Regions from separate parts of the Micromonospora sp. WMMD987 genome, predicted to be linked through region 1. Evidence: riboswitches for the same ligand, from Rfam matches in the RefSeq annotation. Region 1 holds a riboswitch; the other holds the start of a gene.
What was found. A riboswitch is a leader RNA that binds a small molecule or an ion and turns the genes downstream of it on or off. The one in region 1 is predicted to bind thiamine pyrophosphate.

Region 1 (14,468 bases):
CTCGGCCGCCCGCAGCAGCTCCACCCCGTCGGGGAGCAGGGTGCGTTCGTCGCCGATCACCTCCAGCTTGACCCAGTCGGTGTCGAACGCCTCCCGGGCCAGCCGGGCCACCTTCACCGCGTCGGCGGCGGTGTAGCAGCCGGCGGTGTTGGGCAGCAGCTTCACCGCGCACCGGTCGAGCAGGTCGAGCAGTCCGCCGGCGGTGCCGGGGGCGGTGTCGACCCGGCGCAGGGCGAGGGTGACCAGTTCGGTGCCGGAGGCCCGGATCGCCTGTTCCAGCACGTGCAGGTTGGCCGCGCCGCCGGTGCCGAGGACGAGCCGTGAGGTGAAGGTCTGTCCGGCGATGGTGAGGGGCATCGGGGTCACCCGCCCTGGGCGGCGCTGAGCACCTCGACCCGGTCACCGTCGCGCAGCGGGGTGACCGGCCAGCCGCCCCGGGGCACCACCTCGCCGTTGACCGCGACGGCGAGCCCGCGCCGTTGCCCGGTGACCGTGGCGACCAGGTCCGCGACGGTCGCGCCGCCGGTCAGCTCACGGTCGACGCCGTTGACGATCAGTCGCACGTGTCCTCCTCAGTGGAACCGGTCGGCGGTGAACGGGGTGAGCAGCGGGTCCGGCTTCCCGGTGACGATCAGCTCGGTGATCAGGTCGGCGGTGACCGGGGTGAGCACGATGCCGTGCCGGTGGTGGCCGGTGGCGGCGAGCACGCCGGGCCGGCCGGGCAGTGGCCCGAGGACCGGTGCGTTGTCCGGGGTGCCGGGGCGCAGCCCGGCGGTCGCCTCGACCAGCTCGTACTCGGCGAGTTCGGGGACCAGGTCGACGGCGGCCCGGAGCAGCCGCAGCACCGCCCCGGTGGTCACCTCGGTGTCGGCGCGTTCCTCCACGGTCGCCCCGACCACCACCTCGCCGCTGTCCCGGGGGACCAGGTAGACCGACTCGCCGTCGGCGTACCCCCGGATGACGTGCCGGAAGCCGGGCGGGCGGTGGTCGGGCGCGCGCAGCCGCAGCACCTGGCCCTTGACCGGGCGGACCGGCAGCCCGGTCAGCGCGGTGGCGCCGCACCCGGCGGCGACCACGACGACCGGCGCGACCAGGTCGGCCAGCCGGGTCACCGCGCCGGGAAGCAGGGTCACGCCGGCCCGTTCGGCGGCGGTCCGCAGCGCGGCGACCAGCCGGCGCGGGTCGACCTGGTGGTCGCCGGGGGCGACCGCCCCGCCGCGCAGCCGGGGGGTCAGCGCCGGTTCGCGGTCGCGGAGCTGCGAGGGCGGCAGCGCGCTGATCGGCAGTCCCAGCCCCTGCTGGTACGTCCAGAGCCGGCGTGCCTCGGCCAGGTCGTCCCCGGTCAGCCCGACCACCAGGGTTCCGTCCGTGCGGTGTCCGAACCCGGTGCCGGCGGCGGCGGTCAGGTCGGCGGCAAAGCCCGGCCAGCGGGCGGCCGATTCGACGAGCAGCCCGGTCAGCTCCCGTTCCCCGAAGTAGGCCTCGGCGACCGGGGCGAGCATGCCGGCGGCGACCCGCGACGCACCGGAGCCGGGGGCCGGATCGTGCACGACCACCCGCAGGCCACGGGCGGCGCAGCGCCAGGCGATCGCCAACCCGACCGGTCCCGCCCCGACGACGGCGACGTCCGGCCCGGTCAGCATGTCGGGGCCGGGGTCGGCCCGGCGGTGACCCGGTCCGGGCCGCCGGCCCGGGTCAGCATGTCAGGGCCGCGATCAGCTCGGCGGTGGCCCGGCCCGGGTCGGCGACGGCGGAGAGCGCCCCGACCACGGCCACCCCGTACGCCCCGGCGGCCCGCAGCGCCGGCACCGTCGCGGCGGTGACGCCGCCGATGGCGATCACCGGCACGGCCACGGCCTCGGCGACGGCCCGTACCCCGGCGGGGCCGATCGGGTCGGGCAGGCCAATCTTGGTGGTGGTCCGGTGGCAGGGGCCGACACCCAGATAGCTGGCCCCGGCGGCCACCGCCCGCGCCGCGCCACCGGGTTCCCGGGCGGTCGCGCCGAGCACGGCGTGGACGCCGAGCACCCGGCGGGCCGCCGCCACGGGCAGGTCGTCCGCGCCGACGTGGCCGCCGTCGGCGTCCACCGCGAGGGCCACGTGCAGCCGGTCGTTGACCAGGCAGCTGGCCCGGTACGGCAGGCAGAGGGCGCGGACCCGCCGGGCCAGGTCGTAGGCCTGCCGGTCGGTGGTCTCGTCGGTGACCCGGACCTGGACGACCAGGTCGGCGCGGGCCACCGGGAGGGCGGCCCGCACGATGGCGAGGGGGTCGCACCCGGGCCGGGTGTCGGTGATCAGGTGCAGTCGGCCGAGGGGCGGCACGGCAACTCTCCTCCCTGCGCCGGCATTATCCGGATCAGGTTCGACGGTCGGGGGCTCTCAGCCCCCCTCTCAGCCCGGTGTACCGGGCTCCCGTGGGTTACGTGCCTGTGACCGTACGACAGATCTGCTGATCCGCCAAGGGGTGCTAGATTGATCCAACACTGTCGATGACTATCTTTTACCCCCTCTCTCCACATAAGCCGGAAAGGTGAGTCGGCGATACCGAATCGTTACATGCTCATGCCTTGCCGGAAACCAATCCAGCGGCGCTAATTTGTTCAACCGATCGACATTATTCCGGCGCGAGGCCTCGGCGTGGCCCGCACCGGATCGCCACCGGTGCGGACCTCGGCGGGCCCACACCGATCCGACCGGGGACGGTCTGCGGCGAGTCGTCCCCATGCCCCCACCACTGTCCAATACGGACAAAAGGAGCATGGAGTGTCTCCATCCCGCCATCGCCGCGTACGTCGCGGCCCACTCGGAGCCGGTCTACTGGCCCTCTCCCTACTCGCCAGCGGCCTGATCGGCGGTACCCCCGCCCAGGCCGCTCCCGTCGCGGCGGCCCGGCCACAGGCCGCCCCGGCACCGGCGGCGGCAGCCGCCGAACCGTTCTCCGTCCTGGTCTTCTCCAAGACCGCCGGTTTCCGGCACGACGCCATCCCGGCCGGCATCGCCGCGATCCAGAAGCTCGGCACCGACAACGGCTTCACCGTCGACACCACCGAGGACGGGGCCGCCTTCAACGACACCAACCTGGCCAAGTACCAGGCGGTGATCTGGCTCTCCACCACCGGTGACGTGCTCGACAGCACCCAGCAGGCCGCGTTCGAGCGCTACATCAAGGCCGGCGGCGGCTACGCCGGCGTGCACGCCGCCTCGGACACCGAGTACGACTGGGCCTGGTACGGCAACCTGGTCGGCGCGTACTTCTCCGGCCACCCGGCCAACCAGCAGGCCACCGTCAAGGTCGAGGACCACGCGCACCCGTCGACGGCCACCCTGCCGGACCGCTGGTCCCGGTTCGACGAGTGGTACAACTTCCGCACCAACCCGCGCTCCAAGGTGCACGTCCTGGCCAGCCTGGACGAGAAGTCCTACAGCCCGGGTGCCGGCGCGATGGGCGCCGACCACCCCACCGCCTGGTGCCAGGACTACGACGGCGGTCGGTCCTGGTACACCGGCGGCGGCCATACCCAGGCGTCGTACACCGAGCCCGAGTTCCTCACCCACCTGCTCGGCGGCATCCGTACCGCGGCCGGGGTGGAGAACGCGGACTGCGGCGCCACCAAGACCGCGAACTTCGAGAAGGTCACCCTCGACAGCAACACCAACAACCCGATGGAGCTGGACATCGCTCCGGACGGCCGGGTGTTCTACGCCGAGCGCGACGGCCGGGTGCAGATCGTCAAGCCGGACACCGGCAACACGGTCACCGCGACCCGGCTGGACGTCTTCACCGGCAACGAGGACGGCCTGATCGGGTTGCGCCTCGACCCGAAGTTCGCCGACAACAAGTGGATCTACCTGTACTACGCACCGGCCGGTGGCGCACCGCGCAACTACCTGTCCCGGTTCACCGTCAACGGTGACACCATCGACAAGGCCACCGAGAAGGTCGTGCTCCAGGTCGACACCCAGCGCAACACCTGCTGCCACGCCGGCGGCAGCATGACCTTCGACTCGCAGGGCAACCTCTACCTGGCCACGGGCGACAACACCAACCCGTTCGAGTCGAGCGCGTTCACCCCGATCGACGAGCGGCCCGGCCGCCAGGACTACGACGCGCAGCGCAGCGCCGGCAACACCAACGACCTGCGCGGCAAGGTGATCCGGATCCACCCGGAGGACGACGGCACCTACACCATCCCGGCGGGGAACCTGTTCGCCCCGGGCACCGCGAAGACCCGTCCCGAGATCTACGGCATGGGCTTCCGCAACCCGTTCCGGATCGGTATCGACCCGGCCAGCAACACCCTCTACGTCGCCGACTACGGGCCGGACGCCTCGGCGGCCAACCCGAACCGGGGCCCCGAGGGCCTGGTGGAGTGGAACATCGTCAGCGCGCCGGGTAACTACGGCTGGCCGTACTGCGTCGGCAACAACCGGGCGTACAACGACTACACCTTCCCGTCCGGGCCGAGCGGCGCGAAGTTCGACTGCGCCGCGCCGGTGAACGACTCGCCGAACAACACCGGCCTGACCAACCTCCCGCCGGTCGTCCCGGCCACCGTAGACTACGGCTACGCGGGTGACCCGCGCTTCCCCGAGATCGGTGGCGGCGGCGCCCCGATGGGCGGCCCGGTCTACCGGTACGACGCCGACAACACCTCCACCCGCAAGTGGCCGGCGTACTACGACGGCAAGGCCGTCATGGGCGAGTGGAACCAGTCGAAGCTGTACACGATGCAGGTCAGCCCGGACGGCAAGACGCTGATCGACATCAACCAGCTGCTCACCGGCATGCCCATGATCCGTCCGATGGACTTCGAGTTCGGCCCGGACGGCGCGCTCTACATGATCGAGTGGGGCACCGGCTTCGGCGGCAACAACGACGACTCCGGGGTCTACCGGATCGACTACACGGCCGGTGACCGCGCCCCCATCGCCGAGGCCAGCGCCGACCCCACCTCCGGGGCCGCCCCGCTGACCGTGAAGTTCTCCAGCGCCGGGTCGCGTGACCCGGACGGCGGCACGCTGACCTACGCGTGGAAGTTCGGTGACGGGCAGACCTCCACCGAGGCGAACCCCACCCACACCTACACCACGGCCGGCGACTACACCGCGCAGCTCACCGTGACCAACCCCAAGGGCCGTACCGCCGTGGCGAACGTGCCGGTGACGGTCGGCAACACCGCCCCGACGGTGACCATCGAGTTCCCGCCCAGCGGCGGCTTCTTCGACTGGGGCGACCAGGTCAAGTACACGATCAAGGTGACCGACCCGGAGGACGGCACCGTCGACTGTGACCGGGTGCAGCTCCAGGTGCTGCTCGGCCACGACGAGCACGCCCACCCGCTGGAGCAGCACACCGGCTGCACCGGCACCGTGCAGACCTCGCTGGCCTCCGGTCACGGCGCGGAGGCCAACGTCTTCGCGGTCTTCGAGGCCACCTACACCGACGACGGCGGCACCGGCGGCGCCGGCCCGCTGACCGGTCGGGCGATCGAGATCCTCCAGCCCAAGCGCAAGCAGGCCGAGTACTACACGGCCACCGGGCGGGCCCCGGGCAGCACCGGCGGCGGTGACCCGGGCGTGCAGAAGGAGACCACCAGCGACACCGCCGGTGGCGGCCAGAACATCGGCTTCATCGAGGACGGCGACTGGTGGTCGCTCGTCCCGGCCAACCTGACCGGGGTCGAGCAGATCCGGTTCCGGGTGGCCTCCGAGGCCCAGGGCGGTCGGATCGACGTGCACGCCGGGGCCGTCGACGGTCCGGTCGTGGCCACGGCGACCGTACCGGCCACGGGCGGCTGGCAGCAGTTCGTCGACGTGACCGCGCCGGTGACGGCCGGCGCGGAGGGCGCGCTGTACTTCGTCGCCAAGGACCCGGCCGGTGGCGCGGGTTCGCTGTTCAACGTCAACTGGATGGACTTCATCGGCCGGGGCGTGACCGACAACGCGCCGCCGCAGGTGACGGCCACCGCCACCCCGGCGACCGGCACCGCGCCGGTCACCGTGACCTTCACCGGCACGGCCACCGACGCCGAGGGTGACACCCCGCTGACGTACGCCTGGGACTTCGGTGACGGCGGGACGGCGACGACCCTGAACGCCACCCACACCTACACCACCCCGGGCGCCTTCACCGCCACCCTGACGGTGACGGACAAGCGGGGCGCGAAGTCCTACGCGACCGTCCCGGTCAAGGTGGACGCGCCGACCAACTCCTGCCTGGGAGCGCGGTCGGACGAGTTCACCGGCAACACCCTCGACAAGGACCGCTGGTCGGTGGTCCGGGAGAACCAGCTCTACTCGGTCTCCGGCGGCGCGCTGCGGCTGCCCACGTCCTCGGGTGACCTGTACGGCTCCCGCAACGACGCGACCAACCTGGTGCTCCAGCCCGCACCCAGCGGGGCCTGGCAGGCCACCACGAAGGTCACCGTGCCCGTCACCGCCGACTACCAGCAGGCCGGCCTGCTGATCTACGGCGACGACGACAACTACGCCAAGGTCGACCTGCTCTACGGCGGGTCGCGCAAGGTGGAGTTCATCCGGGAGACCGCCGGAACGCCCCGCAACGACGCGGCCGACGCCGTGGCCGCCCCGGCCGGTGACACCATCTGGCTGCGGCTGATCAGCGACGGCACCAACCTGACCGCGCAGTTCTCCACCGACGGCTCCACGTTCACCCCGGTCGGCCGGTCCGCCGCGCTGGCCGGCATCACCAACCCGCGGATCGGTCTGCTCGCCCTCAACGGCGGCACCACCGCTCCGGTGGTGGACGCGGTGTTCGAGTCGTTCCTGGTCTCGCCGGACGCTCCGGCCGGCCCGGTCGTCCCGTCGGACGAGTTCACCGGCACCACGCTCGACAAGTGCCGGTGGAACGCGGTGCTCCGGGAGGACCCGGCCGCCTACCGGGTGGTCGACGGCGCGCTGAAGATCGACGTGCCGAAGGGTGACATCTACGGCACCAGCAACACCGGTCCGACGAACTTCATCCTCCAGACCGCGCCGAGCGGCGACTGGACCCTGGAGACGAAGGTCGACGGCAGCGCGCTGGCCGAGCAGTACCAGCAGGCCGGTCTGATCGTCCACGCCGACGACGACAACTACGTCAAGTTGGACTTCATCGTGGACAACCAGGCGGGTCAGACGCCGTCGCGGCGGATCGAGTTCCGTGGCGAACTCGCCGGGGTGACGCAGAACCCGCAGCCCCAGGTCTCCAACCTGACCTCGGCGGTGTGGCACCTGCGGCTGGCCCGGGCCGGTGACACCTTCACCGCGTCCTACTCGGCGGACGGGCAGGAGTGGACCACGTTCGAGACGGTGACGAACGCCGCCGTCGGGGCCACCCCGAAGATCGGTCTGTTCACCCTCGGCGCGAACGCGGCCACCTCGAAGACGGCCTCGTTCGACTACTTCCGGCTCTCCACCAAGGCGGCCGACACGACCGCCCCGGTGACCACGGCCACCGTCTCCGGCACCCCGACCGAGGGTTGGTACACCGGCCCGGTCACGGTGACGCTGGCGGCGGCCGACGAGGCCGGCGGTAGCGGGGTGGCGAGCACCGAGTACCAGCTCGACGGGGCCACCACGTGGACCGCGTACACCGGACCGGTGCAGGTCACCGGGGACGGCACCCACGAGGTGCGGTTCCGTTCGACGGACGCGGCCGGCAACGTGGAGGCGACGAAGAAGGTCGCCGTGAAGATCGACGCCACCGCGCCGGTCAGCTCGGCGTCGTTCGCCCCGGCCAACGACGACGGCTGGCACAACGGCACCGTCCCGGTGGTGATCACCTCCACCGACGCCGGTTCCGGGGTGAAGAAGCTGGAGTGGTCGCTCGACGGTGGCGCCTGGACGGCGTACACCACGCCGGTCGAGGTGACCGGGGACGGCACGCACGAGCTGCTGTACCGGGCCACCGACGCCGCCGGCAACGTCGAGGCGCTCAAGTCGGCGGTCGTGAAGATCGACGGCACCAAGCCGACGCTGCTGGTCTCCGGCATCGCCGACGGCCAGCTCTACGGTGACAGCCAGGACGTCCGGATCTCGTGGCAGGCGGTCGACCCGACCTCCGGCATCAAGACGACCTCCGGCGTGCTGGACGGCCGGGCGTACACCAGCGGCACCCTGCAGGCGCTGTACGAGCTGCCGCTCGGCCTGCACGAGCTGACGGTGACCGCGACCGACAAGGCGGGCAACTCCACCACCTCGACGGTCCGGTTCTTCGTCACCACCTCGTTCCGGGACATGCAGAACCTGCTGGACCGGTTCAAGGCGACCGGACGACTCACCACCAAGGCGCACCGTCAGCTGTCCAACAAGCTGGACGCGGTGCGGGAGTCCGAGGCGGCGGGCAACGACAAGCGGGCGGTGCAGCAGTTGACCGCCTTCAAGGCGTTGGCCACCGACACCGCGGTGGTGACCGACACCGATGTCCGGGACGTGCTGGTCCGTGACGCCGACGCCATGATCGTCCGGCTCGGCGGCGCGGCCACCAAGGCCGGCGTCAAGGCGAACGACAACAAGTCGGTCGACGGGGCGGGCCGGCTCGGTGCCGACCCCACCCGGATCGCCAAGGGCGGTTCGCTGTAAGGAGCACCACGGGGCCGCTCCCACCGTCGACACCGACGGTGGGAGCGGCCCCTCCACATCGGAAGGAGACGTCGATGCGTAGCTTCAGAGCCCTCGCCGCCGCGCTGGTCGTGGCGGGCCTGGTGGCCCTGCCGGCGGGTCCGGCGGCGGCGCACGGCGGGAAGGTCAAGCTGACCGTGGCCGGTGACGGCGCCGGCGGGGTCACCGTGATGGCCGTGTACGCCGACGGGCACCGGCTGGACCAGCCGGTCCGGCTCACCGTGACCGCCGAGGGCGAGGGTGGCCGGACGGCCGGTCCGGTGCAGATCGCCCCGGCCGGCGAGGGGCAGGGCTTCTACAGCAGCGGCCCGCTGCTCGCCCCCGGCGACTGGCGGGTGACGGTCAGCGCGCCCGCCCCGTACGAGAGCACGGCGACCGCCCAGGTGCAGGCCCGGGTGGCCCAGTCGCCGTCACCGGTCGCCGCCGAGCGCCCGGCGGCCGGGACGGATCCGGCCGGATCCCGGTGGTGGCCGTGGCTGGCCGGCGGACTCGTGGTGGTCGCCGCCACGGCCGCGGCGCTGCTCTGGCGTCGCCGTCGGGCCGATCCCGGCCCCGGGGACCAGCCGGCCGGTCTGGGCGGCTGAGGCCCCGGTACCGTTCCCACCGGCGACCGATCGGCCCCGGACACCACCGGTGTCCGGGGCCGACGCGTCGGCCCCACCGGGCCGGAATCGCCCCGGGCGGGTCGGCTCGACCGGCCGGGTGGAGGTGCCACGCGGCGCGACGGCCGTACGCGCCGACCGAGTGCCGTCCGCCCCGGCCGGGGGCCGACCGGACGGTCAGAGCAGGGCGTCCAGGGCGTCGAGATCGTCGTCGCCGGGCTGCCAGGTGCCGGCGGCGGCGTTCGCCCGCACCTGCTCGGGCGTGGTCGCCCCGGCGATGACGGAGGCCACCGCCGGCCGGGCCGCCAGCCCGCCGATGGCGACCTGGAGCAGGGTGAGCCCCCGCTGCTCCGCGTACGCCCCGAGCGCCTCGATGGTGTCCCAGCGGGCGGCGGCCAGCCGCTCGGCGTACCGGCCACCGCCGGAGAGGCGGCTGCCGGCGGGCGGGGCGGTGTTGCGCTGGTACTTGCCGGTGAGCAGCCCGTTGGCCAGCGGGAAGAACGGCAGCAGGCCCAGGCCGAAGCGCTCGCAGGCCGGGATGATCTCCACCTCGGCGTCCCGGTGGAGCAGGTTGTAGTGGTTCTGCGCGCTGACGAACCGGGTCAGCCCCCGGGTCTTCGCCGTCCAGTCGGCGTCGGCGATCTGCCAGCCGGAGAAGTTGGAGTTGCCCAGGTAGCGGACCTTACCGGCGCGGACCAGGTCGTCCAGCGCGGCGAGCGTCTCGTCGATCGGGGTGTCCGGGTCGGGCTCGTGCAGCTGATAGAGGTCGATGTGGTCGGTGTCGAGCCGGCGGAGCGACGCCTCGACCGCCCGCACCACGTACCGCCGGGAACCGCGCACCCCGAAGTCGCGACCGTTGCGCCCGCCCATCGACATGCCGAACTTGGTGGCCAGCACCACGTCGTCCCGGCGGCCCTTGAGGGCCTGCCCGAGCAGTTCCTCGGAGCCGCCCGGGGGCTCACCGTAGATGTCGGCGGTGTCGAAGAGGGTGATCCCGGCGTCGAGCGCGGCGTCGACCACGGCCCGGGTGCCGTCGAGGTCGAGTTTGCGGCCGAAGTTGTTGCAGCCGATGCCGACCACGGACACCACGAGCCCGGAGTCGCCCAGCCGGCGGTAGGTCATCTCAGTCACGAGATCCACCCTATGCCGGCCGGACCGGCTGCGACCGGCGACGACCACGCCCGGTGACCGGGCGTGGTCGTCGCCTCACTTCCGGCGCGGGTGGATCAGCCCACGTCCCAGACCGGTTCCGGGGTCTCCACCACGTCACCGTCGCCCCGGAACAGCACGAACCGGTCGAACGACCGGGTGAACCAGCGGTCGTGGGTGACCGCGACCACCGTCCCGGCGAACGCGGTCAGCCCCGCCTCCAGCGCCTCGGCCGAGGCCAGGTCGAGGTTGTCGGTCGGCTCGTCGAGCAGCAGCAGGGTCGCCCCGGACAGCTCCAGCAGCAGCACCAGGAACCGGGCCTGCTGGCCACCGGAGAGGGTGCCGAAGCGTTGGTCCCCCTGCCCGGCCAGCTCGTAGCGGCTGAGCGCCGCCATCGCCGCGTGCCGGTCCATCCCCTCCCGGTGCTCGTCGCCCCGCCACAACGCCTCGACCAGGGTCTTGGCCATCAGCTCCGGCCGGTCGTGGGTCTGCGAGAAGTGCCCCGGCCGGACCCGCGCGCCGAGCCGGACCACCCCGCCGTGGGCCACCGGGGCGAGCGCGGCGGCCCCGTCGACCGGGCCGTTGGCCGGGTCCGGGTCGGTGCCGCCCCGGGCCAGCAGGCGCAGGAAGTGCGACTTGCCGGTGCCGTTGGCACCGAGCACCGCCACCCGGTCGCCGTACCACAGCTCCAGGTCGAAGGGGTAGGTCAGCCCCTCCAGCTCCAGCCGCTCGCAGATGACCGCGCGCTTGCCGGTCCGCCCGCCGGCCAGCCGCATCCGGATGTCCTGGTCCTTCGGTGGTACGGGCGGCGGCCCGGCCTCCTCGAACTTGCGCAACCGGGTCTGCGCGGCCTGGTAGCGGGAGGCCAGCCCGTCGTTGTACGCGGCCTTCTGCTTGTACATCAGCATCAGCTCGCGCAGTTTCTGGTGCTCCTCGTCCCAGCGGCGGCGCAGCTCGTCGAGGCGGGCGTGCCGGGCCGTCCGGGCGTCGTGCCAGCTGGCGAAGCCGCCCGGGTGCACCCAGGCGCTACCGCCCTCGACGGCGACCACCCGGTCGGCGCTGCGGGCCAGCAGCTCCCGGTCGTGCGAGACGTACAGCACCGATTTGGCGGACTCGCGCAGCCGCTGCTCCAGCCAGCGCTTGCCGGGCACGTCGAGGAAGTTGTCCGGCTCGTCGAGCAGCAGCACCTCGTCGGTGCCGCGCAGCAGCAGCTCCAGGGCGAAGCGCTTCTGCTGCCCGCCCGACAGCGTGCGGACCGGCCGGTCCCGGGAGGCCTCCCAGGGCAGGTCGAGCACGGTGGTGGTGACGGTGTCGAAGAGCACCTCGGCGTCGTACCCGCCGGCCTCGCCCCAGGCGGCCAGCGCGTCGGCGTACGCGAGCTGGGCCTTGCCGGCGGCGGTGCTGTACTTGCCGCGCAGCTCGGCCGCCCGCATGGCCTGCTCGGTGTCGGCCAGCCGCCGGCCGGCGTCGCGCAGTGCCGGCGGGGCCAGTGACAGGGCCAGGTCGGCCAGCGTCGACTCGTCACCGATCATGCCGATGAACTGCCGCATCACGCCCAGCCCACCGGAGCGGGCGATCGCGCCGGTGCGCACCGGCAGGTCCCCGGCGACCATCCGTAGCAGTGTGGTCTTGCCCGCACCGTTCGGCCCGACCAGGGCGACCTTGGCACCCTCGCCGACCCGGAACGACACGTCGGCGAAGAGTTCCCGACCGTCCGGAAGGATGTGCCCCACGGCTGCCACGTCCACGTATCCCACGCCGGCATCCTGCCCGAGACGCAGCGCCGGGCGACACCGGATTACCGGGTGACCCGCAGCACCCGGTAGCCCTTCTGGCTGGCGTGCCGGGTGACCGTGAACCCCTCGTCGAGCAGCCAGCGGTGCAGCGAGTCGCCGCCGAGGTGCCGGGCCACCACCAGCCAGCCGACGCCGTCCGGGGTGAGCCGGGGCAGCCAGCGGCGCAGCAGCGCGTGCAGCTCCGGCTTGCCGACGTGGATCGGCGGGTTGGACCAGATCTGCGCGAAGGCGACCTCGGCCGGCACCTCGTCCGGGGCGACCGCGCGGACCCGGTCGGCGGCGTCGATCCGGGCGGCGTTCGCCGCGGTCAGCGCGCGGGCCCGCTCGTTGACGTCGACCGCCCAGACGGTGGCGGTCGGTGCGAGGTCGGCCAGCACACAGCTGATCGGTCCGAACCCGGAGCCGATGTCGAGCAGGTGGCCGCCGGTGCCGGCGGTCGGCAGGTCCGCCTTGCGCAGCAGGACGGCGGTGCCGGGGTCGAGCCGGGTGGCGGAGAAGACGCCGCTGGCGGAGGTGAGCGCGTAGTCGCGCCCGGCGACCTGGAACTCGACCTCGTGGGGACGGGCCGGGGCGCTGGGCTCCGCGGTGAAGTAGTGGTCGCCGGTCACCGGGGCATTCTTCCACCGGCCCCGACCGGACCCACCGCCGGCCGACCCGGCCCCGACCGGACCCCGCCGTCGGCCGACCCGCCGTCGGCCGACCCGCCGCCGGCCGACCCGGTGCCGGTCCGCCCGGTGTCGGTCGACGCGCCCATGCGCACTTTTCCGGTTTTTATCCCTTAAAGAGGCGATGAACCCTACTCTGGGCGACATGGTATATCGGTACGAGTCCCCTGAGGACGCGTTTGAGGAGAACCCGCAGCCCGGGACGGACCTGCCGCTGTTCCAGCCCGTCCCGCCCACGCCGGCCGGGCCCTCCCCGTCCCGCTTCCCGGTCCCCTCGCTGCCCCGGGCCGCCCGGCCGGTCCCCCCGGCCGCCGACCCCGTGCCGATCCGCTCCTCCGTCCAGGTGCCCGCCCACGGTCACGCCTCGCCGTCCGGGCCGGACGGACCGCGGTCCCGCCGCGCGTCCGACAGTCGGGGCGGTCGGCTCTGGAAGGTGGTCGTCGGCGGAGCCGCCGTGCTGGTGCTGTTCGGTCTGTGCGGGCTCGCCGGGGCCGTCCTGCTCATCGACCGCACCGCCACCGACGATCCGTCGCGGAACGGGCAGGCCGCCCCGACCGGCTACCCGACCACCGCCGGGCCGGACGACACCGCCACCGGTCCGCTGGACTCCCGGGAGACCGACCGGCAGCCGCTGACGGTGAAGGAGGTCTTCCCGGACCGGAAGCTGGTCGTCGGCACCGACCGGCACGAGTACCCGGTGCTCAAGACCCACTCCGGCACCGGTTGCGCCGTCGCGGCCACCGGCGAGATCGCCGACCTGCTGACCACCCTCGGATGCAGCCAGGTGGTCCGGGCCACGCTGCGCTCCCCCGACGGCGACCACCTGGTCACCGCCGGTCTGCTCAACCTGACCGACCTGGCGACCGCGCAACGCGTCCGGGACCGCATCCGGCCGTTGCTCGACGACCGGCGGGGCCGGTTCCGGGGCATGCCCGCCGGGGACGGCACCGAGTCCGTCGCCACCGCGGCCGCCCGGGTCGCCTGGCAGGTACGCGGCCACTACGTGGCCTACTGCCTGGTCACCCGGGACGACGGTGGTGCCGTGCCGGCCGGCGACCCCGGCATCCGCGAGATCATCTACGACGTGCTCGAACTGCACCTCGACAAGAGCGTGCTGGACCGTCGGGCGGCCAGCGTCAGCGTGGACCAGCCCGACCCCGAGACCACCACCGCCCCGGGCGCCGGGGACCGGAAGACCACCACCCCGTCCGCGAGCCCGCGCTCCGCCGACCCGGACACCGACGACCTGCCCGGCGACTGACCACCGCCCGGAATCGGCCGCCCCCGACGGGCCACCGTCGGGGGCTGGCACCCGGATCCTCCACCCGCCCGCTACGCCGGCTCGACGGGTAGCCAGAGTTCGCGGGTCGCGGTGCCGGGGTCGACCGCCGGCTCGGGCACCGCGACGATCTCTGGACCCGGCCGCAGCCGCCACGGGTTGAACGGGAACCACTCGGTCGCGGCCGCGGCCCAGGTCCTCTGGAGGGCCTGCGGATCCCGCCCCACGGCCCGGATGACCAACCAGTGGCCCGCCGGGACCTCGATGACGGCGAGGTCGCCCGGGACCGGCGTGCCCGGGGACACCGCGACCCCGTGCAGGTAGGTCAGCTCGCTGCCTTCCTCGTAGTCGGCGT
Region 2 (14,468 bases), 670 kb from region 1:
CGCCCTGGCCGGCGGGCCGGAGCTGCTGGTGCTCGACGAACCGACCGCCGGGGTCGACGCGGCCAGCCAGGAGGCGTTCGCCGGGGCGCTGGACGACTTCGTCGGCACCGGCGGCACCGTGCTGCTGGTCGCCCACGAACTGGGGCCGCTGCGACCGTTGATCAGCCGGGCCGTGGTGGTGCACCAGGGCGGCGTCTGCCACGACGGCGCGGTGCCGGAACCGGCCGGGCACCACGCCGAGCCCGACCACGACCACGTGCACCCGCACGGTCCCGAGGAGCCCGCCGGGCTGTGGAGCAGCTGAACGATGGACCTCTTCCAGTACGACTTCATGCAGCGGGCGCTACTGGGTGCCCTGGTGATCGGGCTGACCGCCCCGGCCCTCGGCATCTACCTGGTGCAGCGGCGGCTGGCGCTGATCGGTGACGGCATCGGGCACGTCGCGCTCACCGGCGTCGGCGCCGGCCTGCTGCTCAACCGCTCACCGGTGCTGGTGGCGGTGGTCGCCGCGATCCTCGGCGCGGTCACCATCGAGCTGGTCCGGGCCCGTGGGCGTACCTCCGGCGACCTGGCGCTGGCGCTGCTGTTCTACGGCGGCATCGCCGGTGGGGTGATGCTGGTCGGGCTCTCCGACGCCAGCAGCGCCAACCTCAACGCCTACCTGTTCGGGTCGCTGACCACCACCTCCGCCGCCGACCTGACCACCATCGCGGTGCTCGGCGTGACCATCGCGGTGCTCATGCTGGCGCTGCGCCCGGCGCTCTTCGCGGTCTGCCACGACGAGGAGTACGCCCGGGTGGCCGGGCTGCCCGTCCGGGCGCTGAACATGGTGCTGGCGGTCGCCACCGCGGTCACCGTCACCATCGCCATGCGCGCCGTCGGCGTGCTGCTGATCAGTGCCCTGATGGTGGTCCCGGTGGCCACCGCGCAGCAGGTCACCCGGGGCTTCCGCAGCACCATGACGGCGGCCATGGCGCTCGGCCTGTTCGCCGCCGGGGCGGGGGTCTGGGTGGCGGCCACCGCCGACACCGCCCCCGGCGCCTCGGTGGTGCTGCTGGCGATCGCGTCCTTCCTGGTGGTGGCGTTGGCCGCCGCCGCCTGGCGGGTGCTGCGCCGCCGGTCCGCCCCGGCGGTGGCCACCACCCCGGAACCGCACGAGGTGGTGCTCCGGTGACGCCGACCGGTGCGCCGTCACCGGTATTGGTTACCGTTACGGGGTGACCGGCACCCACGGCTACGACGCCTTCGAGGGCGCGGGCGAGCTGCTCCGGGCGCTGTCCGCCCCGATCCGACTGGCGATCGTCAGCGAGCTGGCCCAGGGTGAGCGGTGCGTGCACGAGCTGGTCGAGCAGCTCGGCGCCCCGCAGCCCCTGGTCTCCCAGCACCTGCGGGTGCTGCGCGGTGCCGGAGTGGTGCGAGGCTCCCGACGCGGCCGGGAGATCGCCTACGCCCTGGTCGACGAGCACGTCGCGCACATCGTGGCGGACGCGGTCAGTCACGCCGGGGAGGGGGCGTCACCTTCCGGCGAGCCGGCGGCCGGCCGCGCGGGGGGTGCCGGGCGGCCCGCGTCGTGGCACGCTGTCGGCCGTGAAGATCTACGCTGACCGTTTTCCGGTCGCCCTCCGTCAGTTCCTCACCGATCTGCTCGTCGTCGTCTGGGTCTACGCGGCGGTCCGCTTCGCGCTGTGGCTGTACGACCTGGTGGAGAAGCTCGCCGTACCGGGGCGGAAGTTGGAGGGGGCCGGCGGTGGGCTCGCCGACAACCTGGCCGACGCCGGCGGCAAGGTGGGCCGGGTGCCGCTGGTCGGCGACGAGCTGACCGGACCGTTCACCAAGGCCGCCGACGCTGCCCGGGCGATGGCCGAGGCGGGGCGCGACCAGCAGGACCTGGTCGGCCAGCTCGCCCTGGCGCTGAGTGTCGCGGTGCTGGTCTTCCCGCTCGGGCTGGTGCTGTTCGGCTGGCTGCCGCTGCGGCTGCGCTGGATGCGCCGGGCCGCCTCGGCGAAGGCCCTCGCCGCCGGCCCGGCCGGCCGGGACCTGCTGGCGCTGCGCGCGCTGACCAGCCAGCCGCTGCGCCGGCTGACCCGGATCGATCCGGACGTGGCGCAGGCGTGGCGACGCGGTGACGACGCCACCGTCGACGCGCTCGCCGCCCTGGAGCTGCGTCGACTCGGTCTGCGCGCCGGCCGTTAGGCACCGTCACCTGTTGTGTCCCCCCGGCCCGCAGGCTTAGATGATGGTAAATGTCTTAGGTCTGCAGGCCGTCGGCGTGCGTCGGCACGGACGGCCCGGAGAGGGAGCGTCCCCATGCCCGTGTCCCGCAGTCGGTCGATCCTCGCGGCGGGAGCCGCCGGGGTGGTGGCGGTGCTGGCCGCCACCCTCATCGGCCTGCCCCCGGCCAGCGCCGCCACCGGTGACGGCTCCCCCACCGACGCGAACATCGCCTTCGTCGGTCGCTGGGACCGCAGCAACAGCACCGCGTACGTGCCGAACTGGGCCGGTGCCTACCTGCGGACCGGGTTCACCGGCACCACGGTCAAACTGCGGCAACGCCGCACCATCGACCTCTACTACAGCATCGACGGGGCCGATTTCCGGTACCTGACGAACGTCAGCGGCACGGTGAACCTGACCCCCACCCCGCTGCGCGCCGGCAACCACACGCTGGTGGTGTCGTACCGGGTGGTCGCCGGCTCCTACACCGGGGACGCGGTGTTCCAGGGGCTCACCCTCGACTCGGGCGCGCGTACCCTGCCGGCGGTGGTACGACCCCGGCTGATCGAGTTCGTCGGCGACTCCATCACCCTCGGCACCACCTCGTCACGGACGGCGCTGACCGCGTACGGCTGGCTGACGGGCGAGCAGCTCGGCACCGAACACACCCAGCTCGGCTACGGCGGCGGCTGCCTGGTGGCGACCGCCGACGGTTGCGTCAGCGTGGCCAGCCAGTTCCTCCGGACCGGGTACGCGGCCAACAGCCCGGCCTGGGACTTCACCCGCTACCAGGCGGACGCCGTGGTGATCAACCTGGGCACCAACGACCGCAGCCACGGGGTGAGCGGCGCGGACTTCCAGAACCAGTACGCCACCTTCATCCGTACCGTGCGGAGCAGGTACCCGCGTGCGGCGATCTTCGCGCTGCGCACCTTCAGCGGCCGGTACGCCGCCGAGACCGCCGCCGCCGTCACGGCGGTCACCGGGGCCGGCGACCGCAACGTGTTCTACGTGGACACCACCGGCTGGCTGCCCGCCGACGGGCTGAGCGACTCGGTGCACCCCAACGACGCCGGTCACCGGGCGATCACGGCCCGACTCGCCCCGGTCGTCGCCGCGAAGCTGTCCACCACCCCGACGCCGACCCCCACCACCGTGCCGCCCACGACCACCGCGCCGCCGACCACGCCCCCGGTGACCACCCCGCCCCCGGTGACCACGGCGCCGCCCACCACGGCGCCGCCCACCACCACGCCCCCGGTGACCACCCCGCCGGCCGGCGGCACCGGCTGCGCCGTCGGGTACGCCGTCACCGGGCAGTGGCAGGGCGGCTTCCAGGGCGAGGTGACGATCCGCAACACCGGCACGGCCCCGGTCGACGGCTGGACGCTCCAGTGGACGTTCAGCGACGGCCAGCGGGTCAGCCAGGCGTGGAACGCCAGCTACACGCAGAGCGGCGGCACCGTCCGCGCCACCAACGCCGGCTGGAACGGCACGATCGCGGCCGGCGCGTCGGTCAGCTTCGGCTTCCTCGCCGACGTCGCCGGCACGAACAACCGCCCCACCGGGTACGCCCTCAACGGCACCGCCTGCGCGCTGTCCTGACCGTCGCCCGTGGTCCGTCGCCCGGGGCGACGGACCACGGCACCGACGACCACGGTGTCCGGTCCGGTCACCCGGACCGGACCGCGTCACCGCAGGTAGGCCGAGAGACCGAGCTGCTGGTTGCGCAGCGCGGTGGCCACCACGCCGGCGATCTGCCGGGCCCCGGCCGTCTCGAAGTGGGTGTGGTCGGCACAGAAGAACGCGCCGACCGCGCCCGAGTTGTAGTCGCCGTTGTTGGGGCAGAGCCGCAGCGTGTTGTAGAGCGTGTAGCTCAGCTTGTGCAGGTCGATGACAGGGACGTTGTTGGCCCGGCCCGCGTCGAACGTCTCGGTGAGGAAGCCCCGGTTGCCCACGGCGGTGCTGCCGGAGCAGGTGATCGCGGCGGCCGGGGTGAGGAAGACCGGGTACGCGCCGCGCTGCTGGGCCGCCCGGGCCATCACCCCGAGCAGTTCCTTGTACCGGGCGGAGCCGACGTGCCGGTTGCAGGTGGCGCTGCCGTCGTTGATGCCGAACTGGATGAACAGGTAGTCGCCGGCCTTCATCCCGCCGCTGGCGTTCAGCATGGCCTGCCAGCGGGTCGAGTAGGTCTGCGGGTTGATCACGCATTCGCCGGCCGAGTTCATCGTGGTGGTGACGTTCGGGTCGTACAGCCAGGTCTGGATGCTGCGTCCGCCGACCGCGCTGTTCACCACCGTCGCGTTGCCGTTGAGGTACTGCCCGAACTGGTTGCCCCAGCCGACCGGGCAGGCGCCGCTGGACGACGGGTTGGCCACCGTGGAGTCGCCCGCCAGCCACACGGTGATCTTGGCCTGCGTCGAGGGGGTCGGGGTGGGCGTCGGCGTCCGGGTGGGGGTGGGGGTTGGCGTCGGGGTGGGGGTGGCCGGGGTGGACGGCGGGGGGCAGGGTGTGGCGGTCGGCGTCGCACCGGTGCAGGAGACCCCGTTGAGCGCGAACGCGGCGGGGACCGGGTTCGCGGTGGTCCACCCCCCGTTGAAGCCGAAGCTGACACCGGCCCCGGTCGCGATGGTGGCGTTGTAACCCACGTCCTTCGCGCTGACCGCCGTCCCGTTCTGGGTGACGGTCGCGTTCCACGCCTGGGTGACCCGCTGTCCGCTGGCGAAGGCCCAGGTGAGCGTCCAGCCGGAGACCGGATCGCCGAGGTTGGTGATGGTGACGTCCGCGCCGAAGCCGCCCTGCCATTCGCTGCTGACCCGGTAGTCGACCCGGCAGCCGGCCGCCGCCGCACCGGCACCGGCCGCGACCGCCACCCCGCCCGCCAGGACCGCCAACGTGATCGCGCCCAGTCCGGCGACCCGTCGTCGCGCTGCTCTCATGGTCCACTCCTCGTCGCTGGTGCCGGCCCGCCCCCACCTGGACGACCGCCGCGCCCCGCACCGGGGCGCAGAGCCGGTCGCGCATCCGGGACAGGAAGGGACAGTAATCGATACTACTCGATGTCGATCCGTGCCCCGCGTCCCCTGATCAGCCACGACGGGTGGACCCGACCCGCCGGAAAGCGTCCCGCCGGGCCCGTGGGCGGTCACGGTCGGCCGCCGGGCACCGGCACCGGTTCGTCTAGGGTGGTGCGGTGCTCTACTTCCTGATCGTCATCGCCGTGCTGCTGCTGGCGTACGCCGCCGTGCTGGTCAGCTTCGTCCGGCGCGGACGCAAGATCCCGCCACAGGCGTACCTGGTGCTGGCCCTGCTCAACGGGCTCATCCTGGCGGCCGTGCTGGCCTGGGCCGTCGCCCGCTGACGCACCGGCCGGCCCGCACCGGCCGCCCGTCCGGCGTCGGCCGCCACCCGCCGCACGCCGGCCACCATCGACCACACACCGGCCACCACCCGCCACGCGCCGGGGCTCACCCGTCACGCGCCGGGAGCCCACCCGCCACGCGCCGGGGGCTCACCCGGCCATCGTCGGCCCGGGTGAGCCCCCGGCCCACACCATCCCCCACCACCCCACCGGCGGGTCAGTCGCCGGTCAGCACCACCGGGTCGTCATCGTCGTCGTCGAGGTCGTCCTCGCCCCAGTTGCGCCGGACGAACGGCAGGATCACCCAGAACGTCAGGAACCACAGGCCGGTGATCACGGTGAGCACCACGGCGATGCCGGTGTCGAGCACGAAGTCGGCGATCAGCAGGACCGCGCTCACCATGGCGACCAGCATGAAGGCCAGGCCACCGGTCGCCATCCGGTGGGCGAAGCGGACCAGCTCCGGCTTGCGGCCCTGGCGGAACAGCGCCCGGTGGAAGGCGACCGGCGAGATGATCATCGCGGTGGCCGCGGCGGCGGACAGCAACGCGAGAATGTAGACGTCCCGCTGGAACTCGCTCGTCCGGGTGAAGCCGTTGCTGAACGGCAGGGTCAGCAGGAAGGCGAAGAGGATCTGCACGCCGGTCTGGGCGACCCGCAGCTCCTGGAGCAGATCGGCGAAGTTGCGCTGCCAGCGCTGCTTCTCGGATTCCTTCGACACGCGCTACCTCCGGGGTGAGACGTACGGCCGGCGGGGGCGTCCCCGTCGGCAGCAACGCCTGTGCCCCATCGATACCTGACCGAAACCGATTCACGATCCCCGCTCCGCAAGATCGCGCTCGATCCATGTCGTAGTGGCCTCCCTCCGCGCGGATACCACTACTACCGGGATCGAGCACCACTACTACCGGGATCGAGCACCACCGGGGTGGGGCACCACCGGGATCGGGCGTGACCCGGCTGTCCGGCAGAGGTCAGCCGGCCCCGCGGACCCGGGCCAGGATCGCCTCGGCCAGCGGTCCCGGGGCCTGGTCGGGAATCCAGTGACTGACCCCGGGGAGCACCACGAAACGGTAGTCCCCCGACACGTGCCGGGCACACGCCTGGGCGGCGGTACGCCCGACCGCCACGTCCCGGTCGCTCCACACGTAGCTGGTCGGCACCGGCACCGGGCCGACCACCTTCAGGTCCCGCCCCGCCATCGCCCGGTACCAGTTCAGCGCCCCGGTCAGCGCGCCCGGCAGCAGCATGTGCCCGGCGTACCGGGCCACCCGGGCGGGGTCGCCGACGCCCGCCAGCAACCGGCGCAGGACCGCCCCCCGCCAGGCCAGCAGCACCTTCTCCGCCAGACCCGCCCGACGGAACAACGCCATGTACGCCGAACGTGCCCGCTGCCCCCGGTCGGCGGTCAGCGCATACCCGAAGGCGGCCGGATGGGGCACGGAGACCGCGGTGAGGGTACGCACCCGTTCCGGGTGCCGGGCGGCCAGCGCCCAGGCGACGATCGCGCCCCAGTCGTGCCCCACCACGTGCGCGGCGTCGACGCCCAGCGCGTCCAGCAGCGCCACCGCGTCGGCGACCAGCTCCGGCAGCCGGTACCCGGCCACCCCGGCGGGCCGGGCGTCGGGCGAGTAGCCCCGCTGGTCGGGGGCGTAGCTGCGCAGCCCGGCGGCGTGCAGGGCGGGCACCACCGCGTCCCACTCCCCACCGTGCTGGGGGAAGCCGTGCAGCAGCAGAACGACCTCGCCCCCCTCGGGGCCACCCGCCCGAACGTCGAACGTCAGTCCCCGCGCCGGCACCCGCATGACCGGCAGCCTACCCAGCCCCGACGGTGCCGCGCCCCGGCCGGACGCCCGCCGGTGGCCGGCGACCCGGACGCCCGGCGGACCGGTGACGAATGCCGGGAACCGTGGCCTGCTGGGTCGTTGCCGCAGGTCGGTGCTAGCGTCTGCCGAGACAACTTCACATCCGACAGGGGAGCGCACAGCGCTGAGAGTGCGGGCACCGCCCGCAGACCCTCGAACCTGATCTGGGTAATGCCAGCGCAGGGAGTTCGGTCGACCTCCAGCCGCGCCGCCGTCCGGCAGCACACCGGACGCGGCGTGCGTCTTCTCCTGGTTCGCTCGCTGGACTGGGAGTACCGACATGAAGCACACCGACAGCAACCGGTGGCGCACCATCGACATCGTGGTCGCCGCCGTGATCGCCGTGGCCTTCGGCGTCATCTTCTGGGCCTGGGGCCTGGTCTGGAAGGCCGCCGACCCGGCGTTCGCCGCCGCACCGGCCAGCCAGGCCGTGATGTACGGCGTCTGGCTGGTCCCGGCGGTCCTCGGCGGCCTGGTGATCCGCAAGCCCGGGGCGGCCCTGTTCTGCGAGGCCGTCGCCGCCACCGTCTCCGCGCTGCTCGGCGCGGAGTGGGGCGGGGTCACCATCGTCCAGGGGCTGGTCCAGGGGCTCGGCGCGGAGCTGGCCTTCGCCGCGTTCCGGTACCGGTCGTACCGGCTGCCGGTGGCGGTGCTGGCCGGCGCGATGACCGGGCTGAGCGCCGCCCTGTTCGACTTCTTCGTCTGGAACGCGAAGTACGCCCTGACCAGCTACCGCCTGCCGTACGCGGCACTGACCGTGGTCAGCGCCGCCGTGGTCGCCGGGGTCGGCGGCTGGTACCTGACCCGCGCGCTGGCCGAGACCGGGGTGCTGGACCGGTTCCCCGCCGGGCGTGACCGCAGCCTGGTCTGACCCTCCCCTGGCGACCATGGAGGTGCCGGCGACGTGGCGAGTGTGAGGCTGACCGGCTTCGGCTGGCGGCACGCCGGGCGACGGGCCTGGGCGGTACGCGGGGTGGACCTGCGCGTCGACCACGGGGAGCGGGTGCTGCTGCTGGGGCCGTCCGGGGCCGGCAAGAGCACCCTGCTGGCCGCGCTGGCCGGGCTGCTGCCGGCGGACTCCGGCGAGCAGGAGGGTGTCGTCGAGGTCGACGGCCTCGATCCGGCCAAGGCCCGCGAGCGGGTCGGCACCGTGTTCCAGGATCCGCAGTCCCAGCTGGTGATGGCCCGCAGCGGCGACGACGTGGCGTTCGGCCTGGAGAACCGGGGGGTGCCCGGCGACGAGATCTGGCCCCGGGTCGACGAGGCACTGCGCCGGGTCGGCTTCCCCTACCACCGGGACCGGCCCACGGCGGCGCTGTCCGGCGGCGAACAGCAGCGGCTCGCCCTGGCCGGCGTGCTGGCGCTGCGCCCCGGGCTGCTGCTGCTCGACGAGCCCACCGCCAACCTCGACCCGGCCGGCGCGGAGCTGGTCCGCCGGGCGGTGGCCGGCGCGCTGGACGCCGACACCACGCTGGTCCTGGTCGAGCACCGGGTCGCCGACGCGCTCGCCCTGGTCGACCGGGTGGTGGTGCTGGCACCCGGCGGCGGGGTCCGGGCCGACGGGCCACCGGAGGCGGTCTTCGCCGCCCACGGTGCCGCGCTCGCCGCCGAAGGTGTCTGGGTACCCGGCCACCCCACCGTGCCCCGGCGGGCCGCCGGGCCGCCGGGCGCGGAGCTGCTCACCGTCGACCGGCTCGGCCTGCCGCCCCGGCTGGCCCCCACCGACCTGGTGGTACGCGCCGGTGAGGCGCTCGCCGTCCGCGGCCCCAACGGGGCCGGCAAGTCCACCCTCGCCCTGCTCCTCGGTGGCCTGCTCCGCCCCGGCACCGGCCGGTCCACCGCCACGGCCGCGCTGGCCGGCGGGGACACCCGCACGCCACCGCACCGCTGGCGGGCCGCGTCCCTGGCCGGTCGGATCGGTTCGGTGTTCCAGGATCCGGAGCACCAGTTCGTCACCCGGACCGTCCGCGACGAGCTGGCCCTCGGCCCGCGCCGGACCGGTCGCCCGGAGACCACCGTCCGGGCCACCGTCGACGGGTTGCTGGACCGGCTGCGGCTGAACCACCTCGCCGGGGCCAACCCGTACACCCTCTCCGGCGGGGAGGCCCGCCGGCTCAGCGTGGCGACCGCCCTGGCCACCGCGCCCCGGCTGCTGATCTGCGACGAACCCACCTTCGGCCAGGACCGTCGGACCTGGGGCGAGCTGGTCGACCTCTTCGCCGACCTGCGCGACGGCGGGCACGGCGTCGTCTGCGTCACCCACGACGTGGACTTCGTGGCCGTGCTCGCCGACCGGACGGTCACCTTGCGCCCCGCCCGGGAGGGTTCGTGATCGGCCTCGGACCCGTCGCGACGCCCGGTGCGCCGCTGGCCCGGCGCAACCCGGTGGCGAAGCTGGCCGCCGGTCTCGTCTTCTCGTTCGTCCTGGTGGCCAGCCTCGACCCGGTGGCACCGGCGGTCGCGATCGCCGTCGAGTTGGCGCTGCTGCCGCTGTTCGGCATCCGTTACCGGGTGCTGGCCCGCCGCGCCCTGCCGCTGCTGGCCGGGGCGGTCGGCGTCCTGGTCACGCTGGTCCTGTTCGCCGCCGACCGGTCCGGCCCGGTGCTGTGGGCGGCCGGGCCGCTGCTGGTCACCTCGGGGGTGCTGGTCACCGCGCTCGGCCTGGTGCTGCGGATGTTCGCGGTCGCCCTGCCCGGCGTGATCGTCTTCGCCACCACCGATCCGACCGACCTGGCCGACGCGCTGGTCCAGAACGCGCGGGCGCCGGCCCGGTTCGCGATCGGCGCGCTGGCCGCGTTCCGGCTGGTGCCGCTGCTCGGGCAGGAGTGGCAGATGTTGACCATGGCGCGTCGCGCCCGGGGGGTGGACGCCGGCCGCAACCCGCTGGCCCGGCTGCGGCTCTTCGTCTCCACCGCGTTCGCCCTGCTGGTGGGGGCGATCCGGCGCGGTACCCGGCTGGCGGTGGCGATGGACGCCCGGGGATTCGACGCCGGCGTCCCCCGTACGGTGGCCCGCCGGCAGGTGTTCCGTCCGGCCGACTGGCTGCTGATCGTGGGGGCCGCCGTGCTGGCCGGCGGGGCGCTCGCGGTCAGCGTGACGCTCGGCACCTTCCGCCCCCTGATCGGCTGACCGCCGGGCCGACGACGGGCGTCCCGGCGCACCAGCGGTATCGCGGCGGACCGGATACCGCTGGTGCGCCGGGCGGGCACCGCTCACCCGGCTGGTGGCCCGGTCAGCTCCGCCGGAAGGCGTACCGGCGGTTCTGGCCCTGGACGGTGGTGGAGCCGGCCCGGACCGACCGGGCCGACCGGTCCCGGGACGGCGGCGGCGGGGTCGACCGGGTGCCGGTCGACGCCGGCACGACGGCCGGCGGGACCGGACCCGCGGGTGTCACGGTGAGCGCCGCGAGCACCGCCGGATCCACCTCCAGCGGGGCGGTTCCGGGACGGCGGGACTTCTTCGGACTGCGCTTGGTGGGCATACGCTGCCTCCTTGAACGTGCGGAGGACCGCGCCGGCACGCGAACGGCGGGCGGCGGTCGACGGACGGGGATCGGCCCCGGACGACCGCCCACCGGACATCCCTGCGACGGGAGGGTGGAAGATGCGGACGCCCGAGCACGCGGACCCGCGGCCACGGCGGCGGGTCGGCTCTCAGAAAGGGCGTCAGATGCGCATGCCGTCACGCTAACCGACCCCCGCGGTCGGCGCACCCCTTTTTCCGCCCGACGCCGTCCGCCGTGCCGGCGGCACGGACGCGACCACCCTGTGACACTGGGTGGACGGCGGCTGCCGGCCTCCGGGCGCGCACGATACCGTCGCAACACACAGGTGACGTGAGAGGTGGCGGGTACGGATGACGCAACAGGCGACGGCGCAGATCGGCGTGACCGGGCTGGCGGTGATGGGTCGCAACCTGGCCCGGAACCTGGCCCGGAACGGGTTCACCGTGGCGGTGCACAACCGCTCCCCGGAGCGCACCCGCAGCCTGGTGGCCGAACACGGCGACGAGGGCACCTTCGTGCCGTCGGAGTCCCTGGCGGACTTCGTCGGCTCGCTGGAGCGGCCCCGCGCGGTGATCGTCATGGTCAAGGCGGGTGCCCCCACCGACGCGGTCATCGACGAGCTGGTGCCGCTGCTGGAGGAGGGTGACATCGTCGTCGACGCCGGTAACGCGCACTTCGCCGACACCCGCCGTCGGGAGGAGACGCTGCGCGAGCACGGGCTGCACTTCGTCGGCACCGGCGTGTCCGGTGGCGAGGAGGGCGCGCTGCTCGGCCCGAGCATCATGCCGGGCGGTTCGGCGGAGTCCTACCAGAAGCTCGGGCCGATGTTCGAGAAGATCGCCGCGCAGGTGGACGGCGTCCCGTGCTGCCAACACGTCGGCCCCGACGGCGCCGGCCACTTCGTCAAGATGGTCCACAACGGCATCGAGTACGCCGACATGCAGCTCATCGCCGAGGCGTACGACCTGCTGCGGGCCGGGCTGGGCGCGACCCCGGCGGAGATCGCGGAGATCTTCCGGGAGTGGAACACCGGCGAGCTGGAGTCTTTCCTCATCGAGATCACCGCCGACGTGCTGGCGCACACCGACGCCGCCACCGGCAAGGCGTTCGTCGACGTGGTGCTCGACCAGGCCGAGCAGAAGGGCACCGGCCGTTGGACGGTGCAGATCGCCCTCGACCTGGGCATCCCGATCACCGGCATCGCCGAGGCGACCTTCGCCCGGTCGCTGTCCGGGCACGCCGGCCAGCGCGAGGCGGCCCGCCGCACCTTCGGCGACGCGGGTGAGAAGTGGCAGGTCGAGGACCGGGACGCGTTCGTCGAGGACGTCCGCCGGGCACTGCTGGCCAGCAAGATCGTCGCGTACGCGCAGGGCTTCGACCAGATCCGGGCCGGCAGCCGCGAGTACCACTGGGACATCGACCTGGGCGGCACCGCCACCATCTGGCGGGGTGGCTGTATCATCCGGGCGCGCTTCCTGGACCGCATCCGGGAGGCGTACGACTCGCAGCCGGAGCTGCCGACGCTGCTGGTCGCGCCGTACTTCGCCGACGCGGTGAGCGACGGGGTGCCAAGCTGGCGTCGGGTGGTGGCCGACTCGGCACGGGCCGGCGTGCCCACCCCGGCCTTCTCCTCGTCGCTGGCCTACTTCGACGCGCTGCGCGCGGAGCGGCTGCCGGCGGCCCTGATCCAGGGCCTGCGGGACAACTTCGGCGCGCACACCTACCACCGGGTCGACCGGGAGGGCGCGTTCCACACGCTGTGGGCGACCACCGACCGCTCCGAAGTGGCCGGCTGACCCACCACACCTTCCCGGCGTGCCGCGGTGTCCCCCGGTGGGGCACCGCGCTCACCGGACCCGCACCAGTGCTACGCGAACGCCCCGCCGTCCCGGTGACAACCGGGTGGCGGGGCGTTCGCCGTGGGGTCAGTGGTGACCGCTGGTCACCGGGAAAGCCGGTGCCCGGCGGTCACCAGAACCGGCGACGCCGGGCGGCCTTCTGGGGGCGCAGCACGTCGGCGCCCCGGGTCAGCATCCGGCTCACCCCGCTCGGTCCGCGCCGGGACTCCAGGCTGTGGCTCAGCCGACGGGCACCGGCCGCGGCCAGCGGCACGGCGACCGCCATGACCGCCCACTGCGCGATCCGCTTCTGAATCATGTGTGCTCACCTCCGCGATTGGCTGCCCGTCCCGGTGGTACCCCAGGGGCGAGATCACCAATCGTGACCGGAGCGACGGTCAGCGTGGTGGGGCGACCGGGTTCGGCAGCGCGCCACCGAAGCGACGGTCCCGCTGGGCGTACAGCTCGCAGGCGTACCAGAGGTGGCGGCGGTCGAAGTCCGGCCAGAGGGTGTCCAGGAACACCAGCTCCGCGTACGCCGACTGCCAGAGCATGAAGTTGGAGATCCGTTCCTCGCCGGAGGGGCGCAGGAAGAGGTCCACCTCGGGGACCTCCGGGTGGTAGAGGTACTTCGCCACGGTCTTCTCGGTGACCCTGTCCGGGTCGAGCCGGCCGGCGGCCACCTCCCGGGCGATCGCGGCGGCGGCGTCGGCGATCTCGGCCTGGCCGCCGTAGTTGACGCAGAACTGGAGGGTCAGCGTCGAGTTGCCCCGGGACATCTCCTCGGCGGTCTGCAACTCGGCGATGACGCTCTTCCACAGCCGGCCCGCCCGCCCCGACCAGACCACCCGTACGCCCAGCTCGACGAGCTGGTCGCGGCGGCGACGGATGACGTCCCGGTTGAAGCCCATCAGGAACCGGACCTCGTCCGGCGAACGCCGCCAGTTCTCGGTGGAGAAGGCGTACGCCGACAGGTAGGGAATCCCCAGCTCGATCGCCCCCTCGACGGTGTCGAAGAGGCTGAACTCGCCCTGCTCGTGGCCCTTGGTGCGGGGCAGCCCGCGCTCCTTGGCCCAGCGGCCGTTGCCGTCCATCACCACCGCGACGTGCTTCGGCAGCGCCTCGGCGGGCAGCGCCGGCGGACGCGCCCCCGACGGGTGCGGGGTCGGCGGCACGGGCTCGCGTCGGCCGGACCTCAACGATCGGATCACTCGGTCATCTCCTTGTCCCCACCCTGCACACCGACGCCCCCACCCTCCACACCGGCCCGGGGCGGGCGCACCGGACCGCTCCCCGTGGGGCCGCCCCGGTCGACCAGCGGCAGCGAGCGTAGCGCGCGTTCCAGGTGCCACTGCAGGTGCGCCGCGACCAGGCCGCTGCACTCCCGGCGTACCCCGGTCTCGGTGGCGTCGGCGACCTGCCAGTCGCCGCTGGTGAGGGCGGACATCAGGTCGATGGTGGCCGGCGCGGGGTGGGCCGCGCCGGGTGGCCGGCAGTCCGGGCAGACCGCGCCCCCGGCCGGCACGGAGAACGCCCGGTGCCGCCCCGGGGTGCCGCAGACCGCACAGGCGGTCAGCGCGGGCGCCCACCCGGCCAGGGTCATCCCCCGCAGCAGGTACGCGTCGAGCACCAGCGTGGTGGCGTGCTCGCCCCGGGACAGCGCCTTGAGCGCGCCGAGGGTGAGC

Region 2: linked by a shared signal. The riboswitch ahead of O7612_RS23355 (ECF transporter S component) and the one ahead of thiE (thiamine phosphate synthase) in region 1 are both predicted to bind thiamine pyrophosphate.

What each region holds. Positions count from the first base shown of each region.
Region 1 covers NZ_CP120861.1:6,208,224-6,222,691, forward strand. The annotation lists gene O7612_RS26320 (thiazole synthase) at 1-357, opposite strand, end outside; gene thiS (sulfur carrier protein ThiS) at 363-563, opposite strand; gene thiO (glycine oxidase ThiO) at 573-1,643, opposite strand; gene thiE (thiamine phosphate synthase) at 1,696-2,322, opposite strand; TPP riboswitch at 2,317-2,425, opposite strand; gene O7612_RS26340 (ThuA domain-containing protein) at 2,764-8,583, shown strand; gene O7612_RS26345 (hypothetical protein) at 8,658-9,206, shown strand; gene O7612_RS26350 (aldo/keto reductase) at 9,402-10,364, opposite strand; gene O7612_RS26355 (ATP-binding cassette domain-containing protein) at 10,451-12,130, opposite strand; gene O7612_RS26360 (methyltransferase) at 12,172-12,777, opposite strand; gene O7612_RS26365 (hypothetical protein) at 12,980-14,095, shown strand; gene O7612_RS26370 (GyrI-like domain-containing protein) at 14,167-14,468, opposite strand, start outside.
Region 2 covers NZ_CP120861.1:5,542,726-5,557,193, forward strand. The annotation lists gene O7612_RS23310 (metal ABC transporter ATP-binding protein) at 1-304, shown strand, start outside; gene O7612_RS23315 (metal ABC transporter permease) at 308-1,174, shown strand; partial or broken gene O7612_RS23320 (metalloregulator ArsR/SmtB family transcription factor) at 1,218-1,508, shown strand; gene O7612_RS23325 (hypothetical protein) at 1,588-2,193, shown strand; gene O7612_RS23330 (cellulose binding domain-containing protein) at 2,308-3,819, shown strand; gene O7612_RS23335 (cellulose binding domain-containing protein) at 3,906-5,153, opposite strand; gene O7612_RS23340 (hypothetical protein) at 5,408-5,575, shown strand; gene O7612_RS23345 (DUF6328 family protein) at 5,793-6,296, opposite strand; gene O7612_RS23350 (alpha/beta hydrolase) at 6,550-7,380, opposite strand; TPP riboswitch at 7,539-7,644, shown strand; gene O7612_RS23355 (ECF transporter S component) at 7,721-8,311, shown strand; gene O7612_RS23360 (ABC transporter ATP-binding protein) at 8,345-9,772, shown strand; gene O7612_RS23365 (energy-coupling factor transporter transmembrane component T) at 9,769-10,569, shown strand; gene O7612_RS23370 (hypothetical protein) at 10,673-10,921, opposite strand; gene gndA (NADP-dependent phosphogluconate dehydrogenase) at 11,296-12,741, shown strand; gene O7612_RS23380 (hypothetical protein) at 12,914-13,102, opposite strand; gene O7612_RS23385 (isoprenyl transferase) at 13,182-13,958, opposite strand; gene recO (DNA repair protein RecO) at 13,991-14,468, opposite strand, start outside.